Regions from separate parts of the Bacillus sp. V2I10 genome, predicted to be linked through region 2. Evidence: a T-box and tRNA genes for the amino acid it is inferred to sense, from the RefSeq annotation. Region 2 holds a T-box; the other regions hold tRNA genes.
What was found. A T-box is a leader RNA that pairs with one kind of tRNA and senses whether it is charged. The one in region 2 lies ahead of alaS (alanine--tRNA ligase), so its partner is inferred to be a tRNA-Ala.
Positions count from the first base shown of each region.

Region 1: it encodes a tRNA-Ala, which carries the amino acid that the T-box ahead of alaS (alanine--tRNA ligase) is inferred to sense. The anticodon was not compared.
Region 3: it encodes a tRNA-Ala, which carries the amino acid that the T-box ahead of alaS (alanine--tRNA ligase) is inferred to sense. The anticodon was not compared.

Region 1 is NZ_JAUSYV010000001.1:179,615-182,866, reverse strand. Features, by position in the region: rRNA gene QFZ72_RS00975 (23S ribosomal RNA) at 1-400, shown strand, start outside; rRNA gene rrf (5S ribosomal RNA) at 527-642, shown strand; tRNA gene QFZ72_RS00965 (tRNA-Asn) at 652-723, shown strand; tRNA gene QFZ72_RS00960 (tRNA-Thr) at 728-800, shown strand; tRNA gene QFZ72_RS00955 (tRNA-Glu) at 820-894, shown strand; tRNA gene QFZ72_RS00950 (tRNA-Val) at 942-1,017, shown strand; tRNA gene QFZ72_RS00945 (tRNA-Thr) at 1,082-1,157, shown strand; tRNA gene QFZ72_RS00940 (tRNA-Tyr) at 1,167-1,251, shown strand; tRNA gene QFZ72_RS00935 (tRNA-Gln) at 1,367-1,441, shown strand; tRNA gene QFZ72_RS00930 (tRNA-Lys) at 1,448-1,523, shown strand; tRNA gene QFZ72_RS00925 (tRNA-Gly) at 1,529-1,603, shown strand; tRNA gene QFZ72_RS00920 (tRNA-Ala) at 1,622-1,694, shown strand; gene rocF (arginase) at 2,431-3,252, shown strand, end outside.
Region 2 is NZ_JAUSYV010000001.1:1,805,496-1,808,747, forward strand. Features, by position in the region: gene QFZ72_RS09040 (AI-2E family transporter) at 193-1,254, shown strand; T-box leader at 1,306-1,515, shown strand; gene alaS (alanine--tRNA ligase) at 1,638-3,252, shown strand, end outside.
Region 3 is NZ_JAUSYV010000001.1:1,431,239-1,434,490, forward strand. Features, by position in the region: rRNA gene QFZ72_RS07120 (23S ribosomal RNA) at 1-1,000, shown strand, start outside; rRNA gene rrf (5S ribosomal RNA) at 1,128-1,243, shown strand; tRNA gene QFZ72_RS07130 (tRNA-Val) at 1,265-1,340, shown strand; tRNA gene QFZ72_RS07135 (tRNA-Thr) at 1,403-1,478, shown strand; tRNA gene QFZ72_RS07140 (tRNA-Lys) at 1,577-1,652, shown strand; tRNA gene QFZ72_RS07145 (tRNA-Leu) at 1,667-1,747, shown strand; tRNA gene QFZ72_RS07150 (tRNA-Gly) at 1,757-1,828, shown strand; tRNA gene QFZ72_RS07155 (tRNA-Leu) at 1,838-1,926, shown strand; tRNA gene QFZ72_RS07160 (tRNA-Arg) at 1,941-2,017, shown strand; tRNA gene QFZ72_RS07165 (tRNA-Pro) at 2,022-2,098, shown strand; tRNA gene QFZ72_RS07170 (tRNA-Ala) at 2,116-2,191, shown strand; tRNA gene QFZ72_RS07175 (tRNA-Met) at 2,223-2,300, shown strand; tRNA gene QFZ72_RS07180 (tRNA-Ile) at 2,307-2,383, shown strand; tRNA gene QFZ72_RS07185 (tRNA-Ser) at 2,400-2,492, shown strand; tRNA gene QFZ72_RS07190 (tRNA-Met) at 2,581-2,657, shown strand; tRNA gene QFZ72_RS07195 (tRNA-Asp) at 2,661-2,736, shown strand; tRNA gene QFZ72_RS07200 (tRNA-Phe) at 2,795-2,870, shown strand; tRNA gene QFZ72_RS07205 (tRNA-His) at 2,910-2,985, shown strand; tRNA gene QFZ72_RS07210 (tRNA-Gly) at 3,002-3,075, shown strand; tRNA gene QFZ72_RS07215 (tRNA-Ile) at 3,080-3,156, shown strand; tRNA gene QFZ72_RS07220 (tRNA-Asn) at 3,191-3,252, shown strand, end outside.

The sequences.
Region 1 (3,252 bases), 1.6 Mb from region 2:
TCGATGTCGGCTCATCGCATCCTGGGGCTGTAGTCGGTCCCAAGGGTTGGGCTGTTCGCCCATTAAAGCGGTACGCGAGCTGGGTTCAGAACGTCGTGAGACAGTTCGGTCCCTATCCGTCGTGGGCGCAGGAAATTTGAGAGGAGCTGTCCTTAGTACGAGAGGACCGGGATGGACGCACCGCTGGTGTACCAGTTGTCTTGCCAAAGGCATCGCTGGGTAGCTATGTGCGGAAGGGATAAGTGCTGAAAGCATCTAAGCATGAAGCCCCCCTCAAGATGAGATTTCCCATCACGCAAGTGAGTAAGAACCCTGAAAGATGATCAGGTTGATAGGTCTGAGGTGGAAGCGCGGTGACGTGTGGAGCTGACAGATACTAATCGTTCGAGGACTTAACCACAGTCTAATATGTGTAAATGTAAGTGAATCTTGTTATCAAACGTTATTTAGTTTTGAAAGAATAACTTCTTTCAAAAAAACACTTGAAATCTTCTGATTTCATAGTATAATAATTTTTGTCATTATGTCTGGTGATGATGGCGAAGAGGTCACACCCGTTCCCATGCCGAACACGGAAGTTAAGCTCTTCAGCGCCGATGGTAGTTGGGGGTTTCCCCCTGCGAGAGTAGGACGTCGCCAGGCTAGCATTATTCCGCAGTAGCTCAGTGGTAGAGCTATCGGCTGTTAACCGATCGGTCGTAGGTTCGAGTCCTACCTGCGGAGCCTTGCTTCCATAGCTCAGTCGGTAGAGCACTTCCATGGTAAGGAAGAGGTCATCGGTTCAAGCCCGGTTGGGAGCTTACATTAAACTAATAAAACGGCCCGTTGGTCAAGCGGTTAAGACACCGCCCTTTCACGGCGGTAACACGGGTTCGAATCCCGTACGGGTCACCATTCAAACGTAAGTCTTATTATGTGAAATATCACACAATCTTTTATGCGGAGGATTAGCTCAGCTGGGAGAGCATCTGCCTTACAAGCAGAGGGTCGGCGGTTCGAGCCCGTCATCCTCCACCATTAAGACATTGCAGCAGACGACTTTAAAAAGCGAATAAACAGTATTGTATTTCTCACTTAATATGCCGGTGTAGCTCAATTGGTAGAGCAACTGACTTGTAATCAGTAGGTTGGGGGTTCAAGTCCTCTTGCCGGCACCACTTATGTGTGGAGGGGTAGCGAAGTGGCTAAACGCGGCGGACTGTAAATCCGCTCCCTCCGGGTTCGGCGGTTCGAATCCGTCCCCCTCCACCACTTTATTTAGACAAACTTAACTGAATAGTTCTTGTCTAGACTGTAAATAATATGTTTAGTTGACATAAACCTTTTTACGGTCAATTAGAATTTTATAGAATACATACATAATTGATGGGCTATAGCCAAGCGGTAAGGCAACGGACTTTGACTCCGTCATGCGCTGGTTCGAATCCAGCTAGCCCAGCCATTCTTTGTGCCATTAGCTCAGTCGGTAGAGCATCTGACTTTTAATCAGAGGGTCGAAGGTTCGAGTCCTTCATGGCACACCATTTTTGCGGAAGTAGTTCAGTGGTAGAACACCACCTTGCCAAGGTGGGGGTCGCGGGTTCGAATCCCGTCTTCCGCTCCAGAACTTCTTTTTTATATCGGGGCCTTAGCTCAGCTGGGAGAGCGCCTGCCTTGCACGCAGGAGGTCAGCGGTTCGATCCCGCTAGGCTCCATCATAAGTACCCTGTAAAAACCGTTAGACTTTGATGTCTAACGGTTTTTTGTTTAGGAATAATGATTAAAAAATTACATATAGACGTGCTTCATAAAACGTTCGTATCAATATGAATTCTATATCTTATCCTTTATGTTAAAAAAGTTTTCTTTTTGAATATGAGGCTTGCGAGTTGGAGATCAGTTTCCGCAAGTTAAACCATGATTTTTGCGAGTCAGAGATAAGTTTTTACTAATTGAAAACTGGTTTTTACGAGTTGGGGGGGCGGATCTAAATATGAAGTTCAATACACAGCGTAAACTCTTTCATAATTAGCAGCAGCTTTGATTCATAATGGCCAACGGCAGCTAGTAACAGGCATTTTTATATGATTTTTTTATTGAAATTTGAAGTTTGCGAGCCGAAAACCCATTTTTGCGAATTGAACACTGATTCGCTCGAGTCGGTTATAGTCTTTCATTAATTAAAAGCCGGCTATTGCGAGTTAGATAGTTTGCATCCAATTTCGATGTTCAATTCAGATCAGTCATAAAGGTAAAGTGGAAATCCGAAAAAATAGTCAAATGACCTGGAAATCAGCTGACTCTGCATCATCCTATTACTTATTTTCTACTATTTTGCCAATTATTTTACAGAAAACTCTGTATATATATACACGATTTTGTCGAGTTGAGTCATGACCCTTTTTATCAGTACAATAGAGACAGAGTTTCTTACTAAGGGGGATGATTTACATGAAAGAAAGAATATCAATTATCGGGGTACCAATGGATTTAGGACAAATGCGCCGAGGTGTGGACATGGGGCCTAGTGCTATCAGATACGCAGGGGTTGTAGAAAGACTTGAGTGGCTGCAATATGAGATTGAAGATAAAGGTGATATTAAAATTGGACGTCCAAACCGTGAAGAGGATAGCTCTTCGTTAAATAATTTAAGAAATTTGAAAGCGGTGTCAGAAGGCAATTTAAAGCTTTCTGAACAAGTTGACGAAGTGATTCAATCTGGTTCGTTTCCACTGGTGCTTGGCGGAGACCACAGTATTGCCATCGGAACACTCGCAGGAGTTTCAAAGCATTATAAAGAACTTGGTGTAATCTGGTATGATGCACATGGAGATCTCAACACAGGCGACACTTCACCGTCAGGCAATATTCATGGGATGCCGCTTGCTGTAAGTATCGGCATCGGCGATGAAACGCTAACGAGAATTGGAGGCTACACTCCTAAAGTGAAGCCGGAAAATATTGTGATTATCGGTGCCCGTTCCCTTGATGAGGGTGAAAAGGAATTAATTAAGGAAAAAGGCATTAAAGTATATACAATGCATGAGATTGACCGTCTTGGCATGACTAAGGTAATGGAGGAAACCATTCAATATTTGAAAGAGCGTACTGACGGTGTCCACTTGTCCCTCGATTTAGATGGACTTGATCCGCACGATGCTCCAGGAGTCGGCACACCGGTTATCGGAGGTATTAGCTACAGAGAAAGTCATTTAGCGATGGAGATGCTTGCAGAATCAGATATCATCACTTCTGCTGAGTTTGTTGAAGTA
Region 2 (3,252 bases):
CCCTAATCCTTCGCTATGCCTTGGACAAAGCGCGTACAACAGAAAAAGTGCTTCTTAGTAGAAAAAAGTGCATCAAAGCGGTCCACCGGTTTCTTATCTTCTTCAGGAGCAGAACATGGCGCTTTCGCTATTAAAATTTCAATGCATATTTCGTCCTCTCCTCCCCAAACTAAAGATGAGGAGTGATGCATTTTGAAGGAACGTTATATTAAATGGCTGATGAGAATCGGTATTTTTCTTTTATGTTTGCTATCTGTTTATCTATTTTTGAAGCTCCGTGTCCTTTGGGATCCTTTTTTTATTATCATCAAAGCTATCCTTCTTCCATTTTTGATCGCCGGGTTTATTACCTATTTGCTGCATCCGGTTATTGAGAAACTGCATTCCACTGGAGTTCCGCGCACACTCTCAATCTTAATTATCTACACTCTTTTCTTTGGCGGGATCGGTTATGGCTTTTACAAGGGGATTCCAGTCATGATTGAACAGCTTAAGGATCTTTCTGAAAGTTTTCCGGTATTTGAGAAAAAATATCAGGGATGGCTATCCACGATCCATAATCAGACTGACCGGTTTCCTGAAGAGGTTCACGCTAGAATTGAATCAGCTTTTCAAAATATAGAAGCCTGGTTTTCCTATTGGATTGACAGAATCTTAAATAGCATAGGAAGGGTTTTCGATTATGTATTAATTATCGCTCTCATTCCTTTTCTGGTATTCTATATGCTGAAAGATTATGAGCAAATTAAAAAAGCAGCCTGGTATTTAACTCCCAAGCGATGGAGACCTGAGGCAGTCATTTTTGTCCGGGATGTCGATCAGTCATTGGGAAATTACATAAGAGGGCAGCTTCTTGTTTGTTTTATAATTGGTTTTTTGGCATTTATATCACTTTGGTTTTTCGATATTAAATATCCTTTAGTCATTGGCATTTTAATTGGCGTAACGAATGTCATTCCATACTTCGGACCGATTATTGGAGCCGTTCCGGCAGTCATTATTTCAGCATCCATGTCTCTTGATACTGTCCTGATTGTAATCATTATTATTTTTTCGCTGCAATTTATCGAGGGGAATATTCTTGGTCCTTTAATCGTTGGAAGAAGTCTTCACATGCATCCCATTGTCATTATGCTGGCCCTTTTAGCAGGAGGAGAAATTGCAGGGATTATCGGGATGATTTTAGCGGTTCCTGTATTAGCTGTTTTAAAAGTGACTTTGCTGCATCTCGTACAATTGAGAAGACAGCATTGACATCGTCACATCCTATGAACTATAATTCTGCGTATACACTGCATATATTTTATAAAAACGATGAAGGAACGAGTACGTTTCAGACCATCTGACAAGAGAGGAATTTCCCAGGCTGAGAGGAATTCCAGGATGAAGGGAAACAGAAGGCTATTCCAGAGTGCAGGCAAACCCTGCCGTCTTAACCCCGTTACGGTTAAATGAAGCTGATGGACATTAAGTCCATAATCAGGGTGGTACCGCGAGCAATCTCTCGTCCCTGTGAAAATCTCTATGATTTTCACAGGGGCGGGAGTTTTTTATTTTGTTAAAGGCTATTTTAAGAGAAGGTGTATGAAAGACACAGCTTTCTTTATGTAAACAGCCGCAATAAAGGAGGAAAAAAGATGAAAACACTAACTTCAGCACAAGTTCGTCAAATGTTTTTAGATTTCTTCAAGGAAAAAGGCCATGCAGTGGAACCAAGTGCTTCTCTGGTTCCTCATGAAGATCCGTCCCTGCTTTGGATCAACAGCGGAGTTGCGACATTGAAAAAATATTTCGACGGCCGAGTCATCCCGGCAAATCCAAGAATTTGCAATGCACAAAAATCAATCCGGACAAATGATATTGAAAATGTCGGCAAGACAGCCCGTCATCATACATTTTTTGAGATGCTTGGAAACTTTTCAATCGGTGATTATTTTAAAGTAGAAGCCATCGAGTGGGCATGGGAATTCTTAACGAGTGAAGAGTGGATTGGCTTTGATCCAGAAAAACTGTCCGTTACCATTCATCCGGAAGATGATGAAGCATTCTTAATCTGGAAAGATAAAATTGGTGTGCCTGAAGAGCGGATTATCCGTCTGGAAGGAAACTTCTGGGATATCGGCGAGGGACCAAGCGGACCGAATACAGAAATTTTCTATGACCGCGGCAAAGTTTATGGAAACGACCCTAAAGACCCTGAGTTATACCCAGGCGGAGAAAATGAGCGATACCTGGAAGTATGGAACCTTGTATTCTCAGAGTTCAATCATAATTCAGACGGTACATATACCCCGCTGCCAAAGAAAAACATTGATACAGGAATGGGACTTGAGCGGATGGTATCTGTTATTCAGGACGTTCCGACCAACTTCGATACAGATTTGTTTATGCCGATCATCGAATCAACTGAAACGATTTCAGGCGAAAAATACCGCACTGATCATGAAAAAGATGAAGCCTTCAAGGTTGTAGCTGATCATATTCGCACGGTTACATTTGCTGTTGGAGATGGTGCCCTTCCATCAAATGAAGGACGCGGATACGTGCTGCGCCGCCTTTTGCGCAGAGCAGTAAGATATGCAAAGAAACTCAATATCAACCGCCCGTTTATGTATGAGCTTGTACCGGTTGTCGGGGAAATTATGGTTGACTTCTACCCTGAAGTAAAAGCAAAAACAGAGTTTATTCAAAAAGTCATAAAAAATGAAGAAGAACGCTTCCATGAAACGTTAAATGACGGATTGTCCATTTTATCTGAAGTTGTAAAATTGCAAAAAGCTAAAGGAAGCCGCATCATTCCTGGAACGGACGTTTTCCGTCTTTATGATACATACGGATTTCCTGTTGAACTTACAGAAGAGTACGCACAAGAAGAGCAAATGGAAATCGACCATGAAGGCTTCAAAAAAGAGATGGAAGGCCAGCGCGAGCGTGCACGTGCTGCAAGGCAGGATGTTGATTCTATGCAGGTGCAGGGCGGAGTACTTGGCGAAATTAAAGCCGACAGCACTTTCGTCGGATACACTCAGCTTACGGCGAAAGCTTCAGTGTCTGTTCTTCTGAAAGACGGGAAGCTGACAGACAATGCAAATGCTGGAGATGAAGTGCAGCTTATTTTAAATGAAACGCCTTTTTATGCTGAGAGCGGCGGTCAAATTGCGGATGAAGGCACAATTGAAAATGATGCAGTCAAATTGCAAGTAAAGCATGTACAAAAGGCTCCAAATGGACAAAACCTGCATACTGCAGTTG
Region 3 (3,252 bases), 370 kb from region 2:
AACGGCGGCCGTAACTATAACGGTCCTAAGGTAGCGAAATTCCTTGTCGGGTAAGTTCCGACCCGCACGAAAGGCGTAACGATCTGGGCACTGTCTCAACGAGAGACTCGGTGAAATTATAGTACCTGTGAAGATGCAGGTTACCCGCGACAGGACGGAAAGACCCCGTGGAGCTTTACTGTAGCCTGATATTGAATTTTGGTACAGCTTGTACAGGATAGGTAGGAGCCTTGGAAGCCGGAGCGCCAGCTTCGGTGGAGGCATTGGTGGGATACTACCCTTGCTGTATTGAAATTCTAACCCACAGCCCTGATCGGGCTGGGAGACAGTGTCAGGTGGGCAGTTTGACTGGGGCGGTCGCCTCCTAAAATGTAACGGAGGCGCCCAAAGGTTCCCTCAGAATGGTTGGAAATCATTCGCAGAGTGTAAAGGCACAAGGGAGCTTGACTGCGAGACCTACAAGTCGAGCAGGGACGAAAGTCGGGCTTAGTGATCCGGTGGTTCCGCATGGAAGGGCCATCGCTCAACGGATAAAAGCTACCCCGGGGATAACAGGCTTATCTCCCCCAAGAGTCCACATCGACGGGGAGGTTTGGCACCTCGATGTCGGCTCATCGCATCCTGGGGCTGTAGTCGGTCCCAAGGGTTGGGCTGTTCGCCCATTAAAGCGGTACGCGAGCTGGGTTCAGAACGTCGTGAGACAGTTCGGTCCCTATCCGTCGTGGGCGCAGGAAATTTGAGAGGAGCTGTCCTTAGTACGAGAGGACCGGGATGGACGCACCGCTGGTGTACCAGTTGTCTTGCCAAAGGCATCGCTGGGTAGCTATGTGCGGAAGGGATAAGTGCTGAAAGCATCTAAGCATGAAGCCCCCCTCAAGATGAGATTTCCCATCACGCAAGTGAGTAAGAACCCTGAAAGATGATCAGGTTGATAGGTCTGAGGTGGAAGCGCGGTGACGTGTGGAGCTGACAGATACTAATCGTTCGAGGACTTAACCACAGTCTAATAAAGTGTAAAACCTAAGTGAATCTTGTTATCAAACGTTATTTAGTTTTGAAAGAATAACTTCTTTCAAAAAAAGCTTGAAATCTTTTGATTTCATAGTATAATAATTTTTGTCACTATGTCTGGTGATGATGGCAAAGAGGTCACACCCGTTCCCATGCCGAACACGGAAGTTAAGCTCTTTAGCGCCGATGGTAGTTGGGGGTTTCCCCCTGTGAGAGTAGGACGTTGCCAGGCTAATGACAAAAATATTCAAGCGGAGGATTAGCTCAGCTGGGAGAGCATCTGCCTTACAAGCAGAGGGTCGGCGGTTCGAGCCCGTCATCCTCCACCATTTATTCTTGTTGTTAACATGCTGCAAAAGAGATCAGCAAAAAAGTATTACTTACCTTATATGCCGGTGTAGCTCAATTGGTAGAGCAACTGACTTGTAATCAGTAGGTTGGGGGTTCAAGTCCTCTTGCCGGCACCATTCGGTCTGAAACCGAATCAAGAAAATCGAGCCACTCCTTGAATAATCTTTCTGAGATTTGGGTGTCTTGCAAAACTAAAGAGTGTTTTCTTAACTAAGTGCCATTAGCTCAGTCGGTAGAGCATCTGACTTTTAATCAGAGGGTCGAAGGTTCGAGTCCTTCATGGCACACCATTTTTCCTTAATATGCGGGTGTGGCGGAATTGGCAGACGCGCTAGACTTAGGATCTAGTGTCTTTGACGTGGGGGTTCGAGTCCCTTCACCCGCATCATATTTTGCGGAAGTAGTTCAGTGGTAGAACACCACCTTGCCAAGGTGGGGGTCGCGGGTTCGAATCCCGTCTTCCGCTCTTACTTGCGCCGGGGTGGCGGAACTGGCAGACGCACAGGACTTAAAATCCTGCGGTAGGTGACTACCGTACCGGTTCGATTCCGGTCCTCGGCACCACTTATATCATATATGCGCCCGTAGCTCAATTGGATAGAGCGTTTGACTACGGATCAAAAGGTTATGGGTTCGACTCCTATCGGGCGCGCCATATACGGGAAGTAGCTCAGCTTGGTAGAGCACTTGGTTTGGGACCAAGGGGTCGCAGGTTCGAATCCTGTCTTCCCGACCATTTCCAACTTTTAATTAGGGGCCTTAGCTCAGCTGGGAGAGCGCCTGCCTTGCACGCAGGAGGTCAGCGGTTCGATCCCGCTAGGCTCCACCAATTAAATAGAATTAATTGACTTTGTTCCTGGGGCGGTGTAGCTCAGCTGGCTAGAGCGTACGGTTCATACCCCGTGAGGTCGTGGGTTCGACTCCCTCCGCCGCTACCAAAAAAAGGACCTTTAGCTCAGTTGGTTAGAGCAGACGGCTCATAACCGTCCGGTCGTAGGTTCGAGTCCTACAAGGTCCACCATTCTATTTAGTCTTTCGGAGGTATACCCAAGTCCGGCTGAAGGGATCGGTCTTGAAAACCGACAGGGGAGTCAAATCCCGCGGGGGTTCGAATCCCTCTACCTCCTCCATTATTATTTTAAATTAGTGAAATATTTACTTCAGCAAACCGATTGATACACAGCATAATCGGATGAGAAAAAACTTGATTATTATTGTCGCGGGGTGGAGCAGTCTGGTAGCTCGTCGGGCTCATAACCCGAAGGTCGCAGGTTCAAATCCTGTCCCCGCAACCAAATGGTCCCGTGGTGTAGCGGTTAACATGCCTGCCTGTCACGCAGGAGATCGCCGGTTCGATCCCGGTCGGGACCGCCATTTTCACTTGATTTGCGCAGTATTAGTAAAATGCTGTGAAGATTTAATTAAAACAAATGGCTTGGTAGCTCAGTCGGTAGAGCAAAGGACTGAAAATCCTTGTGTCGGCGGTTCGATTCCGTCCCAAGCCACCATTTACCTTAATGATGTAAATTGTAAAAAATATAATAGTGGCGGTTGTGGCGAAGTGGTTAACGCACCAGATTGTGGCTCTGGCATTCGTGGGTTCGATTCCCATCAGTCGCCCCATTTTTATATTCATATTGCGGGTGTAGTTTAATGGTAAAACTCTAGCCTTCCAAGCTAATGTCGTGGGTTCGATTCCCATCACCCGCTCCATAATGGGCCTATAGCTCAGCTGGTTAGAGCGCACGCCTGATAAGCGTGAGGTCGATGGTTCGAGTCCATTTAGGCCCACCATTTCTGTTTTGGTGAAATAAGGTTTCAATATTATTCCGCAGTAGCTCAGTGGTAGAGCTATCGGCTGTTAACCGATCGGTCGTAGGTTCGAGTCCT